2 linked regions of the Priestia megaterium genome follow. The protein of the gene in region 2 interacts with the protein of the main gene of each other region in a pairwise test. Links are inferred from orthologs where the notes say so. Each region holds a gene or a part of one and is shown on either strand. Other genes may lie near its edges.

Region 1 (6,523 bases), 2.7 Mb from region 2 along the record:
TAATTTTAACTCCGATGATGTTAGGCTCAGTAGCAGGAAGTGCGATCGGCGGGATTTTTCTCACAAAAACAAGCTTCCGAAACTTGATGATTATGTCCGTTTTTTCATTTGCAGTAGGAATGTTCTTGTTAGGAACAATGGAACCTGATACACCTCGTTGGATGCTCACGGTATTTATGATTTTGACTGGATTTGGCGTAGGGTTTAGCTTTTCTCTTTTACCAACGTCGTCAACTCATAAGCTAGATCCACAGTTTAGAGGTTCTGCCAACTCAACAAACTCATTTGCTCGTTCTTTAGGAATGACGCTGGGAGTTACGATTTTTGGAACGATTCAAAGCAATACATTTACAAATGAGCTGCAGCGCAATTTTCAAGGTATGGGAAATGGATCACAAGGAGCATTTTCTCAAATAGGAGATCCGAGTGCAGTTTTTCAATCAAGTGCCCGAAACAGCATTCCGCCTCAAATATTAGATAAGATTGTTGATGCTATGTCTACATCGATCACGTATGCATTTATGCTTGCTCTTATTCCAATTGCAGTAGCTATTATTACTGTCTTTTTAATGGGAAATGAACGAGTGGAAGTTCCCCCTAAAAAGCGGGTAGAAGCTAAGGAACCGGCAGCTCAAAAATAGAAAAGGCACGAATTTATTCGTGCTTTTTTTACTAAATAAGATGCATGTCAAGAGGTGAAAGGTGTTATGAGTGTTAAATTAGTCATACTGGGCTTATTAATGGAAGGAAATAAGCACCCTTATGAAATTCAGCAAACCATTAATGAAAGACAAATGAAGCACTATATTAAACTTGCAAGCGGTTCTTTATATTACGCTTTTGATACGCTCGAAAAAGATCAGTTGGTGAAAGTAGTCGATGTGATTCGAGAGACGAACAGACCTGAAAAGACCGTTTATTCTATCACGGATGCAGGAAGAGAAGAATTTGAACGCCTTTATTTTGAACAGCTGTTAAAAAAAGAGCATATGCATAGACCTGTTTATGCTGCTCTTTCATTTACTTCTTACGTGGATCAAAAAAAAGTGGCTTCTGCTTTAGAAAAAAAGATTGAGGAAACGGCAGCTTATTTAGAAAAAATGCAAAATTTGTACCAAGTTAAAAAGGTCGATCATTCCATTGCAAATCTGTCGATCATTATGCGCACGATTATGCATTTGAAAGTAGAACTAACTTGGTTCACTCATTTACTCGAAGCGGCGAAAAGCAGCAAGCTTACAGAAGTAGATGATGGTTATTTTAAAGACGTTGAAAAAATCGTAGATGAGTTTTAAAAAAAGAAGCAAAACACTGCTTCTTTTTTTAAATAGTCATAAAATATATTTTAAGCAATTTAATTTTGCCAAAAGCTAGGTCAATAACAATTAATTAACACCTGATTCGACCTTTAATCAGCTTTACTTATAAAACGCTTTCAAAAAGTAGTAAGACTATTAAAAAAGTAAAAAAAATTAAAGAAATATAGCGATTTCATTTTGATTGACGAGTAAAAGAGTGGTAAAATATAAGCAGATATCAGATACACACGCAGTGAGATTTATCACTCGTTGTAAAGATGTCAGACGATAAGGTAATCGACATTCAAAATGGAAAGATTGTTGAGTACGACAATTATTATAACTCGTTGGGGGTTTTATCATGGGTAACGAAACGTCGAATAGAGGGGAGCCTTGGCAAGGATTTTTGGGTCCGAACTACGGCTATGTATTAGAACAGTATGAGTTATATGAAGAGCAGTCAGATCTAGTAGATCCAGACTTAAAAGAATTATTTGATTATTGGGGTGCTCCTCCATTAAACGAAAGTGAGCAGGTTCAGCAAGCTGAATACGCACAGACTGCACCTTCAGCTAACACATCTAAAATTGCATCGGCTATTAAGCTAGCGGAAAACATCCGTGCTTATGGTCATCTATACGCGTCAATTAAGCCTCTTGAAAGCGAGAAGAAAGATCCTGTCTTGCTTCACTTGGAAGATTACAATTTAACGCAAGAAGATTTAAAATCAATTCCGGTTGATATTTTATGTACGAATGCGCCATCACACGTCAAAAATGGTTTAGACGCAATTAACTATTTAACAGATGTCTACACAAAAACCATTGCGTTTGAATTCCATCACGTACATAACATGGAAGAGAATAAGTGGCTGACTGATATGGTCGAGTCAGGTGCTATTTTCCAACCTCTTTCAAATGAGAAAAGAACTTCTGTATTAAAGCGTTTAACAGAAGTAGAAGGCTTTGAACAATTTTTACATCGTACATTTGTCGGACAAAAACGCTTTTCTATTGAAGGCGTAGATATGTTAATTCCACTTGTAGATGAACTGATTGCACGCTCAGTGGAAACAAGCCCAAAAACGGTTAATATCGGTATGGCTCACCGTGGACGTTTAAATGTATTAGCACACGTATTAGGCAAGCCGTATGAAATGATTTTTGCGGAATTCCAGCATGCGCCTAACAAGGAATTAGTTCCTTCAGAAGGTTCAATCGGTATCAACTACGGCTGGACGGGAGACGTAAAATATCACCTGGGTGCCGACAAACAAATTAAAGCAGAGAACACAGTTCGAGCTCGTTTGACATTGGCTAGTAACCCTAGTCACTTGGAGTTTGTTAATCCGGTTGTGGAAGGGTTTACAAGAGCGGCTCAAGATGAGCGTGATGTGAATGGATACCCGAAACAAGATGTAAAAAAATCGTTCGCGATTTTAATTCACGGAGATGCTGCGTTCCCTGGTGAAGGTATTGTACAAGAAACGCTGAACTTAAATCAATTGACTGGTTATCAAACAGGTGGAACAATCCACATTATTGCTAACAACATGATTGGATTTACAACAGAAAGCGTCGATTCTCGTTCAACAAAATATGCAAGTGACTTAGCAAAAGGGTTTGAAATTCCAATCGTTCACGTAAACGCGGATGATCCGGAAGCCTGTTTAGCGGCTGCTTATTTTGCTTATGAGTATCGCAGACGTTTTAACAAAGATTTCTTGATTGATTTAATTGGATACCGTCGATTTGGCCACAATGAAATGGATGAACCGTCTGTAACGCAGCCGAAGATGTATGAAATTGTGACAAAACGTCCAACCGTTCGTGCTATGTATGCAAAGCAGCTCGAAGAACAAAACGTTATTCAAAGCGGTCAAGCAGATCAAATTAATGAAGAGTTACAAGCGAAGTTAAAAGCAGCTTATGAGAAAGTACCGCCAAAAGCTGAAAAACAACATAGAATTATGGAAATGCCACAAGCAGTCTTCAAAGGAATTTCAGATATTGATACATCTGTTACAAAAGAAGAGCTGTTTGAAGTGAATCAAGAGCTAGTGAAATACCCTGAAGGATTTAACGTATTTCCAAAACTTGATCGCATCTTATCTAAACGTGCCAAAGCGTTTGAAGAAAATGAAAGCGTGGATTGGTCATTGGGTGAGGCATTTGCATTTGCTACGATTTTAAGAGACGGCACGCCAATTCGTATTACAGGCCAAGATTCTGAACGTGGTACGTTTGCACATAGACATCTTGTTCTTCATGATCATAAGACAGGGGATGTTTACTCACCACTACACGCAATGAAGAACGTAAGCGCTTCCTTTGATATTCGTAACAGTCCATTATCTGAAGGTTCAGTGCTTGGATTTGAATACGGCTATAATGTATTTGCTCCTGAAACGCTTGTTCTTTGGGAAGCACAATTCGGTGATTTTGCCAATGCAGGTCAAGTTATTATTGACCAGTTTATTGCAGCAGGTCGTGCTAAGTGGGGACAAAAATCTGGAATGGTCTTATTGCTGCCACATGGCCATGAAGGTCAAGGGCCAGAACACTCAAGCGCTCGTCTAGAACGTTATTTACAGCTAGCTGGAGAAAACAACTGGACAATCGCAAACGTAACAAGCGCTGCGCAATATTTCCACTTACTTCGACGACAAGCTGCCATTTTACAGCGCGAAGAAGTAAGACCGCTAGTAGTTATGACACCAAAAAGTTTGCTTCGTAATGCTTTTAGTGTGTCAAACCTTGAAGAGTTTACAAAAGGCTCTTTCCGCTTAGTAGTAGAACAGCCTGGATTAGGCAAAAAAGAAGATGCAGTTGAACGAATCGTTCTGTGCAGCGGAAAAATCAGCAGTGAGTTAACGGAACGCTTAAACAAAGCAGAAGATGATAAAGATTGGCTACACGTTCTTCGTCTAGAACAAATTTATCCGTTCCCAAGACGCGTAATTGCTGAAATCTTTGCTCGCTATAAAAATTTAAAAGAGATTGTCTGGTTACAAGAAGAGCCTGAAAACATGGGCGCATGGAACTATGTAGAAGATCGACTGCGTGAAGTAGCACCAGAAGGAGCTACTGTTGACTACATCGGCCGCACAAGACGCTCAAGTCCAGCTGAAGGAGATCCAACAGTTCACAGACAAGAACAAGAACGTATTTTACAAGATGCATTAACTAAAAATGAAATTGCTAACGACGTTGTTACACGATAAGGAAGGGGAATGAATCATGGGAGAGATTAAAGTACCGGAATTAGCAGAATCAATTTCTGAAGGAACAGTTGCACAGTGGCTAAAACAAGTAGGAGATTTCGTTGAAAAAGGCGATTATATCGTTGAACTTGAAACAGATAAAGTTAACGTTGAAATTACAGCTGAAGACTCTGGTGTGCTAACAGAACTTCTTGCTGGCGAAGGCGACACAGTGCAAGTTGGTGAAACAATTGCACGTCTTGAAGCGAAAGAAGGAGCTTCAGCACCAGCAGCACCAAAAGCTGAAGAAAAACCAGCAGAAGAAGCACCAAAACAAGAAGCTGCTCCAGCTCAGCAAAAAACAGTTGAAGAAGTAGCGCCAGCAGCTGAAGCGCCTCAACAAGGAAATCAAAAACAATGGCTGATTGCTTCTCCTGCAGCTCGCAAAGCAGCAAGAGAACGTGGAATCAAGCTAGATCAAGTACCAACTACTGATCCTCTTGGCCGTGTGCGTAAACATGATATTGATTCATATGCAGATCAAAAATCAAATGAGCAAAAACAGCAGGCACAAGCAAGTAAGCCAGCTAACCCGGTATCTCCGTCTCCAGCGGCAAGTGAAAATAGCGACAAACCTGTTGAACGCGAACGTATGTCACGTCGTCGTCAAACAATTGCCAAACGTCTCGTTGAAGTTCAGCAAACAGCGGCTATGTTGACAACGTTTAACGAAGTAGACATGACGGCTGTTATGGCTCTTCGTAAACGACGCAAAGACAAATTCTTTGAACAGCACGACGTAAGACTTGGCTTTATGTCATTCTTCACAAAAGCAGTAGTAGCAGCACTTAAAAAATACCCATTATTAAATGCTGAAATTCAAGGCAACGAGTTATTAATTAAAAAATTCTACGATATTGGTATTGCTGTGTCAGCTCCAGACGGTCTTGTTGTTCCAGTTGTACGTGATGCTGACCGTAAAACATTCGCTGGTATCGAAGGATCTATCGTTGATTTAGCGAAAAAAGCGCGCGACAACAAATTAGCATTAAAAGATTTACAAGGTGGAACGTTCACAATTACAAACGGCGGTGTATTCGGTTCATTAATGTCTACACCAATTTTAAACGGGCCTCAAGTTGGTATTTTAGGAATGCACAAAGTTCAGCTTCGTCCGGTAGCAATTGATGAAGAGCGTATCGAAAATCGTCCGATGATGTACATTGCACTTTCTTACGATCACCGTATCGTTGACGGCAAAGAAGCCGTAAGCTTCCTAGCTACTGTTAAAGAACTATTAGAAGATCCAGAATCTTTATTACTAGAAGGTTAATAAAAAGAACCTGCTATTCTCCGAGAGAATAGCAGGTTCTTTTATGTTCGCTTAATGCCTGCAACATAAGCAGGACCCAAAAAAGTCATGCTAGCGAGTGTCAGAGCCATTTCTCTAGGTGACTGCTTCATATCTTGTTCTAGCCAGTGCTGAATGACGCCAAGATGGGCTGACGTTACATAAGACATTAAATGTTCAAGTGGAACAAGCGGAGGCGTTTTACTATCCATGAGCTCTAATTTTTCCAGTATATTGGTTTTCATAACTTCTTTAATTTTAAGATGAAAGCCAGGGTTGCCTTTTGGACCAAGCATAACCTGCATAAAACGCGCATTCTCTTGAATATATTCAAAAAGCGCAATAATAAACGGCAAAGGCTGTTCTTTCAAATTAGCAGATACAATCTCATTTGGATTTGCTTTTTTGATAAATTCTTTTATTTCTTGAATGACTTCATTTTCACTTTTTTCAAGCAAATCGTATTTGTCTTGGTAGTGTAAATAAAAAGTTCCTCGATTAATATCGGCTTTTTTCGTCAGATCTCTGACCGTTACGCCTTCAAATCCTTTCTCTTCCATTAATTCTGTTAAAGCATCTCGGATAAATTTCTTCGTTCGAATAATTCTACGATCTGTTTTTGAATTCCCCACAGTTTTTAAACACCTACTTTTTTCTTTAATAATGAACAGT
Region 2 (6,028 bases):
GGTCGCCTTCCTCTTTACCATATGGATGTGTACCGTCTAGGGGATGAATTTGAAGACCTAGGGTTCGATGAGTATTTTGAAGGAGATGGCGTGACGGTCGTGGAGTGGGCTCACCTGATTGAAGAGCAGCTTCCTAATGAATATATTCAAATCAATATTTACCATGAAAACGAAACGACTCGTAAAATCCTTGTAAAAGCGATAGGCAGTCGGTACGTTGAAATATGTAAGGAGCTTTTTAAAAGATGAAAATGTTAGCCATTGATACATCCAATTTTGTCATGGGTGTTGCTGTCGTTGAAGAAAACAAAGTAATTGGAGAAATTATTACGAATCTAAAAAAGAATCACTCTGTTCGTGTGATGAACGCTGTGGAATCTTTGTTAAAAGATTGTGATATTGCGCCAAGCGAGCTAGACCGTATTGTAGTGGCACACGGTCCCGGGTCCTATACCGGTGTACGCATTGGTGTTACCATTGCCAAGACACTTGCTTGGACTTTAAATATTCCTTTAATAGGTGTATCTAGCCTTGAGGCACTAGCAGCAAACGGTCGTTATTTTGATGGATATATTGCTCCGTTATTTGATGCGCGCCGTCAGCAGCTTTATACAGGACTATATGAATGGAATAACGAACGAGGTCTTGTAGAAGTTGAAAGTGATCGACTTGTTATTAATAAGGACTGGGCGGAACATTTAAAGTCATACAACAAACCTATTTTATTCATAGGCAATGATCTTTCCATGCATGAAGAGGCGTTAAAAGAAGTGTTGAGTGAACAAGCTGTATTTGCCCATGTTCAGCAGTTTAACCCAAGACCAAGTGAATTGGCTTTCTTAGGAATGAAGAAAGAGCCGCAGTCTGTGCATACTTTTGTTCCGAACTACATTCGTTTAGCTGAAGCAGAAGCCAACTGGCTTGCTTCACAGCAAAAAGGATAAAAGAAGGTATAACATGAAACTAACAATTAAGTTTCGTTTAATGGAAGTTAAAGATATTGATCAAGTAGTGAAAATCGAAGAGAAGTCTTTTACGACACCTTGGAGTGCAGAAGCATTTCAAAATGAGTTAACCAATAATCAATTTTCAACTTACATTGTGATGGAAGAAGGAGAAAATATTATTGGTTATTGTGGAACGTGGATTGTTATTGACGAAGCACATGTAACCAACATTGCGCTATTGCCAGACTACCGAGGCAAGGGACTCGGTGAATTGCTGCTCCGCAACGTGATGGACGTTCTTCGAAAACTAGGTGCTACGTCAATGACATTAGAAGTTAGGGTATCTAATCATATTGCACAATCATTGTATCAAAAGCTAGGTTTTAAACCTGGAGGTATTCGTAAGAATTATTATTCTGATAACAATGAGGATGCATTAGTTATGTGGGTGAATTTATGAATGAAAATCAATTAATTTTAGCATTAGAAACAAGCTGTGATGAGACAGCAGCAGCTGTGATTCGAAACGGTCATGAAATTGTAGCCAATGTGGTGGCCTCTCAAATAGAAAGCCATAAACGATTTGGCGGTGTCGTACCGGAAATTGCATCTCGTCATCATGTAGAACAAATTACAGTAGTAGTTGAAGAAACTTTAAATCAAGCGAACTTGACGTTTGCAGATATAGATGCAATAGCTGTAACGGAAGGACCAGGGCTTGTGGGAGCACTTCTTATTGGCGTAAATGCAGCCAAAGCGCTAGCATTTGCACATCAAAAGCCATTAATTGGTGTTCATCATATTGCAGGACATATTTATGCAAATCAGCTAATCAAAAAACTAGAATTCCCGCTCTTATCGCTAGTTGTATCTGGCGGGCATACGGAGCTTGTATACATGGAAAGTCACGGTCATTTTAAAGTGATCGGTGAAACAAGAGATGATGCAGCAGGAGAAGCCTACGATAAAGTAGCCCGCACGTTAAACCTTCCATATCCAGGCGGACCTCATATTGACCGCCTTGCACATGAAGGAGAGCCATTAATTGATTTGCCGCGTGCTTGGCTAGAAGAAGGATCCTATGATTTTAGTTTCAGTGGATTAAAATCAGCAGTTATTAACACTGTCCACAATGCGAAGCAAAAAGGTGAAGAGATTCTTCCACAAACACTTGCTGCTAGCTTTCAAGCGAGTGTCATTGATGTGTTAGTAACTAAAACGATTAAAGCTGCAAAGGAATATAACGTTAAGCAAGTTTTATTAGCAGGAGGAGTTGCTGCTAATAAAGGGCTTAGAGCAGCGCTAGAAGAGGCATTTGAACCCCTATCAAATATTGAGCTTATTATCCCGCCGCTATCTCTATGTACGGATAATGCCGCAATGATTGGAGCAGCAGCAAGCGTACGATTTGCTCAAGGAAAACGTTCAGATATGTCATTAAATGCAAACCCCGGTTTGGACTTGGAAGAGTAAGTGACGAATGAGATTTATTTCTCATTCGTCTTTTTTTGTGGATAAAAATGATTTATCAACAATATTCAATAAATTTAGAATTGACTGTGGATAATTATGTGGAAAAGTCCGTGCACTCAGTACACGGACCTGTTATCAACAAGTTTTAATTATGAAAATCAGACAGATATCCACTATTTATTCACAGAGTGGATAAAGCTTGCTCTTAAGCGCATGAACAAGTAAATAGGATGAATAGATACGCAAAAATATAGGCTACTCTTCTAGAAGCAGCTGTAATTCTTCCCACTCTTCCATTAATGTGGATAACTGTGAAGAAATTTTTTCATTTTCACCGTTTAATCTTGATACTTCTTCGTGATTTTGATAAATTTCAGGGTCACAAAGAAGTTCTTCATTCGCCGCTTGGGCGGCTTCTAATTTGTTTACTTCAGTTTCAATTTCTTCAATGCGGCGCGTTCGCTGTCTCATCAATTTCTTTTGTTCTTTATCTTGTTTATAGGACTGTTTATCTACTTTTACCGTACGTTCTTCGTTTGCTTTTATATTTTCTAATTCTTTGATTTCCTCTATTTCTGCTTTCTTTTCTACATAATAGTCATAATCTCCAAGAAATTCTTCTACTCCTTCAGGAGATAGCTCTGCTATTTTATTGGCAATACGATTAATAAAATAACGGTCATGTGAAACAAATAATAGAGTCCCTGGGTAATCAATTAACGCATTCTCCAGTACTTGTTTGCTATCTAAATCAAGATGGTTAGTAGGTTCATCCAAAATTAAGAAGTTAGCTTTTTGAAGCATAAGCTTCGCAAGAGCCAAACGTGCTTTTTCACCACCGCTGAGCGTGGAAACGATTTTCAGTACATCATCACCTGAAAACAGAAAATTTCCAAGCGCTGTACGGATTTCTTTTTCAGGTTTGGCTGGGTAGTCATCCCAAAGTTCATTTAAAACGGTTTTATTAGACGTTAAATTGGCTTGCTCTTGGTCGTAATAACCAACCATTACGTTTGAGCCAAAAGAAATGGTTCCAGTCTTGAAGCTTAGTTTATCCACAATACCTTTTAATAAAGTTGATTTCCCAACTCCATTAGGACCAACCAACGCAAGGCTTTCACCTTTTTTAATCCGAAGGTTTGCCTCTTGCACGACATATTTGTTTTCATCATACCCGATAGACACGTTTTCGAGATTTAAGACTTCATTTCCGCTTTGACGCTCAATTTCAAACGAAAAACTAGCTGATTTTTCACCTTCATTAGGTCGGTTTATTAACTCCATTCGATCGAGCTGTTTACGTCTGCTTTGCGCACGTTTTGTAGTCGACGCGCGGGCGATATTTCGCTGAATAAAATCATTCAGTTTTGCGACTTCATCTTGCTGCTTTTCGTACTGACGCAACTCTTTTTCATAGCGCTCGGCTTTTTGTACGAGGTATTTAGAGTAGTTGCCCGTGTACTTCACCGTTGTTTTTTGTACGACTTCATACACTTGATTTACGACTTTATCAAGGAAGTAACGATCGTGTGAAACAATTAAAATAGCTCCTTCATACCCTTGCAGAAACTGTTCCAGCCATGCTAAAGTTTCAATATCTAAGTGGTTGGTAGGCTCATCGAGAATAAGCAAGTCTGGCTTTGTTAAAAGCAGTTTTGCAAGAGCCAAGCGCGTTTTTTGCCCACCGCTCAAGGAGGAAATAGGGGTGCTATAGTCAAAGTTTGAAAAACGGAAACCGTGAAGAATAGATCGTGTATCCGCTTCATATTGATAGCCGCCTAAATCTTTGAACGTTACTTGAAGCTGATCGTACTCTTTGGTTAGTTTTTCGTATTGAACTGAATCATTAAAAATATCTGGATCGCCCATCTTCGTTTCAAGCGTACGTAATTCTTTTTCCATCTTCTTTAACGGAGCAAAGACAGTCATCATTTCTTCCCATATGGAGAGTGTTGACTCAAGAACTGTATCTTGTCCCATATAATCAATGGAAACACCCTTAGGTTTAATAATTTCTCCGCTGTCATAGGAAAGCTGCTCAGCAATAATTTTTAATAAAGTTGATTTACCAGCACCGTTTCGTCCCACTAGGGCAATGCGGTCTTTTGATTGTACTTCTAACTTTATATTCGATAAAATGGGTTCTGCCCCATAGTATTTTGTAATACCGTTCAATTGTAGAATAATCATTTTTTCACCTCTAGTAGTATATCCATAGTGTATTTTAACATATTTTTAACTACAAGTTCTTCCTACAAGCGTTTGTAATTTGTAGAGGGACAAGGACAAATGATGAAGCGAATGTTTTGATTCATGAAATAAAATGATTTTACCTGCACATTTTATACAGGATACTATGTTAAAATAAGAGATAAGTGCATCTCTGAACTTATCTATGATGGATGTGAAAAATCCGTCATGACTAACAAACGGATCCTTTGAAGGGCTAATTGCTTCGTTCTACATACCGACTTTAAGGAGTGCTGAATAGACAAAAGCCGTCGAGGTGTGAAGCGGAGTATATATAAAACAAGAGAAAAGAGAGAGAATTGGAAGCGCTACCTCAAAGCGGTTGATGCTTTGTGAAAGGTAATGCAATATGACTTGAAAATGTTAGTAATGACATACATGAACTGAGGGGGTACAACGTGAACACTGAACAATTAAAAATACCACAAGCAACGGCTAAACGATTGCCGCTTTATTATCGTTTTTTGAAAAATTTGCATGCTTCTGGTAAACAGCGTGTGTCGTCAGCGGAGTTAAGTGAGGCAGTGAAAGTGGATTCTGCTACTATTCGTCGGGACTTTTCTTACTTTGGTGCATTAGGAAAAAAGGGATACGGCTACAATGTGAATTATTTACTTACATTTTTCCGTAAAACGTTAGACCAAGATGAAGTAACGAAAGTAGCACTGATTGGCGTAGGGAATCTAGGAACGGCCTTTCTAAATTATAATTTTATTAAAAATAATAACACCAAAATTGAGTGCGCTTTTGATGTGATAGAAGAAAAAGTGGGTACAAAAGTGGGCGACGTGCCGGTCTATCATCTTGACCAATTGGAAGATTATATGAGTGATGACATCTCAGTAGCGATTTTAACCGTTCCTGCTACTGTTGCTCAGCAAATTACTGATCGTTTAGTGAGTTGCGGAATTAAAGGAATTTTAAACTTTACTCCTGCACGCTTAAACGTACCGGATGAGATTCGACTCCATCATATTGATCTTGCTGTAGAATTACAGTCGCTCGTCTACTTTTTGAAAAATTATCCTGTTGAATAAGGCGGACTGTGTTACGATTTCCTTAAGTCTAAATTAATAAGGAGAGTGGGAATATGGGGATTGGAGCAGGCAGTTGGATTATTATTGCGATTGTAGCACTGCTTATTTTTGGACCGAAACGGTTACCGGAGCTAGGAAGATCAGTGGGCCAAACGCTTAGAGAGTTTAAGCATGCCGCTAGCGGTGCATCAGAAGATCGTGAAAAAGATAAACAGCGTCAAGTAGATGACAAAGAGTAAAAGGGTGATCATAGTATGACCGAACAAGAAATGTCAATATATGATCATATAGGAGAGCTGCGAAAACGCATTTTAATTGTTT

Evidence for each region.
Region 1: the proteins of CEQ83_RS01205 (region 2) and sucA interact in binary tests that used the Escherichia coli proteins (3 or more experiments, as listed by UniProt). The link is inferred for Priestia megaterium from one-to-one orthologs.

Annotation. Positions count from the first base shown.
Region 1 is NZ_CP023317.1:2,861,258-2,867,780, reverse strand. The notes cover bases 1,287-4,721. They hold sucA (2-oxoglutarate dehydrogenase E1 component), read left to right. Parts: upstream 1,287-1,659; coding sequence 1,660-4,521; downstream 4,522-4,721. Other genes in these bases: odhB (2-oxoglutarate dehydrogenase complex dihydrolipoyllysine-residue succinyltransferase), read left to right, coding at 4,538-4,721; CEQ83_RS14425 (PadR family transcriptional regulator), read left to right, coding at 1,287-1,295. In the rest of the region: CEQ83_RS14430 (MDR family MFS transporter), read left to right, coding at 1-641; more of CEQ83_RS14425, read left to right, coding at 708-1,286; more of odhB, read left to right, coding at 4,722-5,833; CEQ83_RS14410 (TetR/AcrR family transcriptional regulator), read right to left, coding at 5,875-6,483. UniProt on the Escherichia coli protein: E1 component of the 2-oxoglutarate dehydrogenase (OGDH) complex which catalyzes the decarboxylation of 2-oxoglutarate, the first step in the conversion of 2-oxoglutarate to succinyl-CoA and CO(2).
Region 2 is NZ_CP023317.1:205,342-211,369, forward strand. Bases 2,144-5,083 are described here. They hold CEQ83_RS01205 (ABC-F family ATP-binding cassette domain-containing protein), read right to left. Parts: upstream 4,611-5,083; coding sequence 2,676-4,610; downstream 2,144-2,675. Other genes in these bases: tsaD (tRNA (adenosine(37)-N6)-threonylcarbamoyltransferase complex transferase subunit TsaD), read left to right, coding at 2,144-2,420; CEQ83_RS01210 (redox-sensing transcriptional repressor Rex), read left to right, coding at 5,069-5,083. In the rest of the region: tRNA (adenosine(37)-N6)-threonylcarbamoyltransferase complex ATPase subunit type 1 TsaE, read left to right, coding at 1-249; tRNA (adenosine(37)-N6)-threonylcarbamoyltransferase complex dimerization subunit type 1 TsaB, read left to right, coding at 246-944; rimI (ribosomal protein S18-alanine N-acetyltransferase), read left to right, coding at 958-1,407; more of tsaD, read left to right, coding at 1,404-2,143; more of CEQ83_RS01210, read left to right, coding at 5,084-5,707; tatA (twin-arginine translocase TatA/TatE family subunit), read left to right, coding at 5,761-5,946; twin-arginine translocase subunit TatC, read left to right, coding at 5,962-6,028. UniProt on the Escherichia coli protein: Genetic data indicate it may be involved in ribosome assembly or function.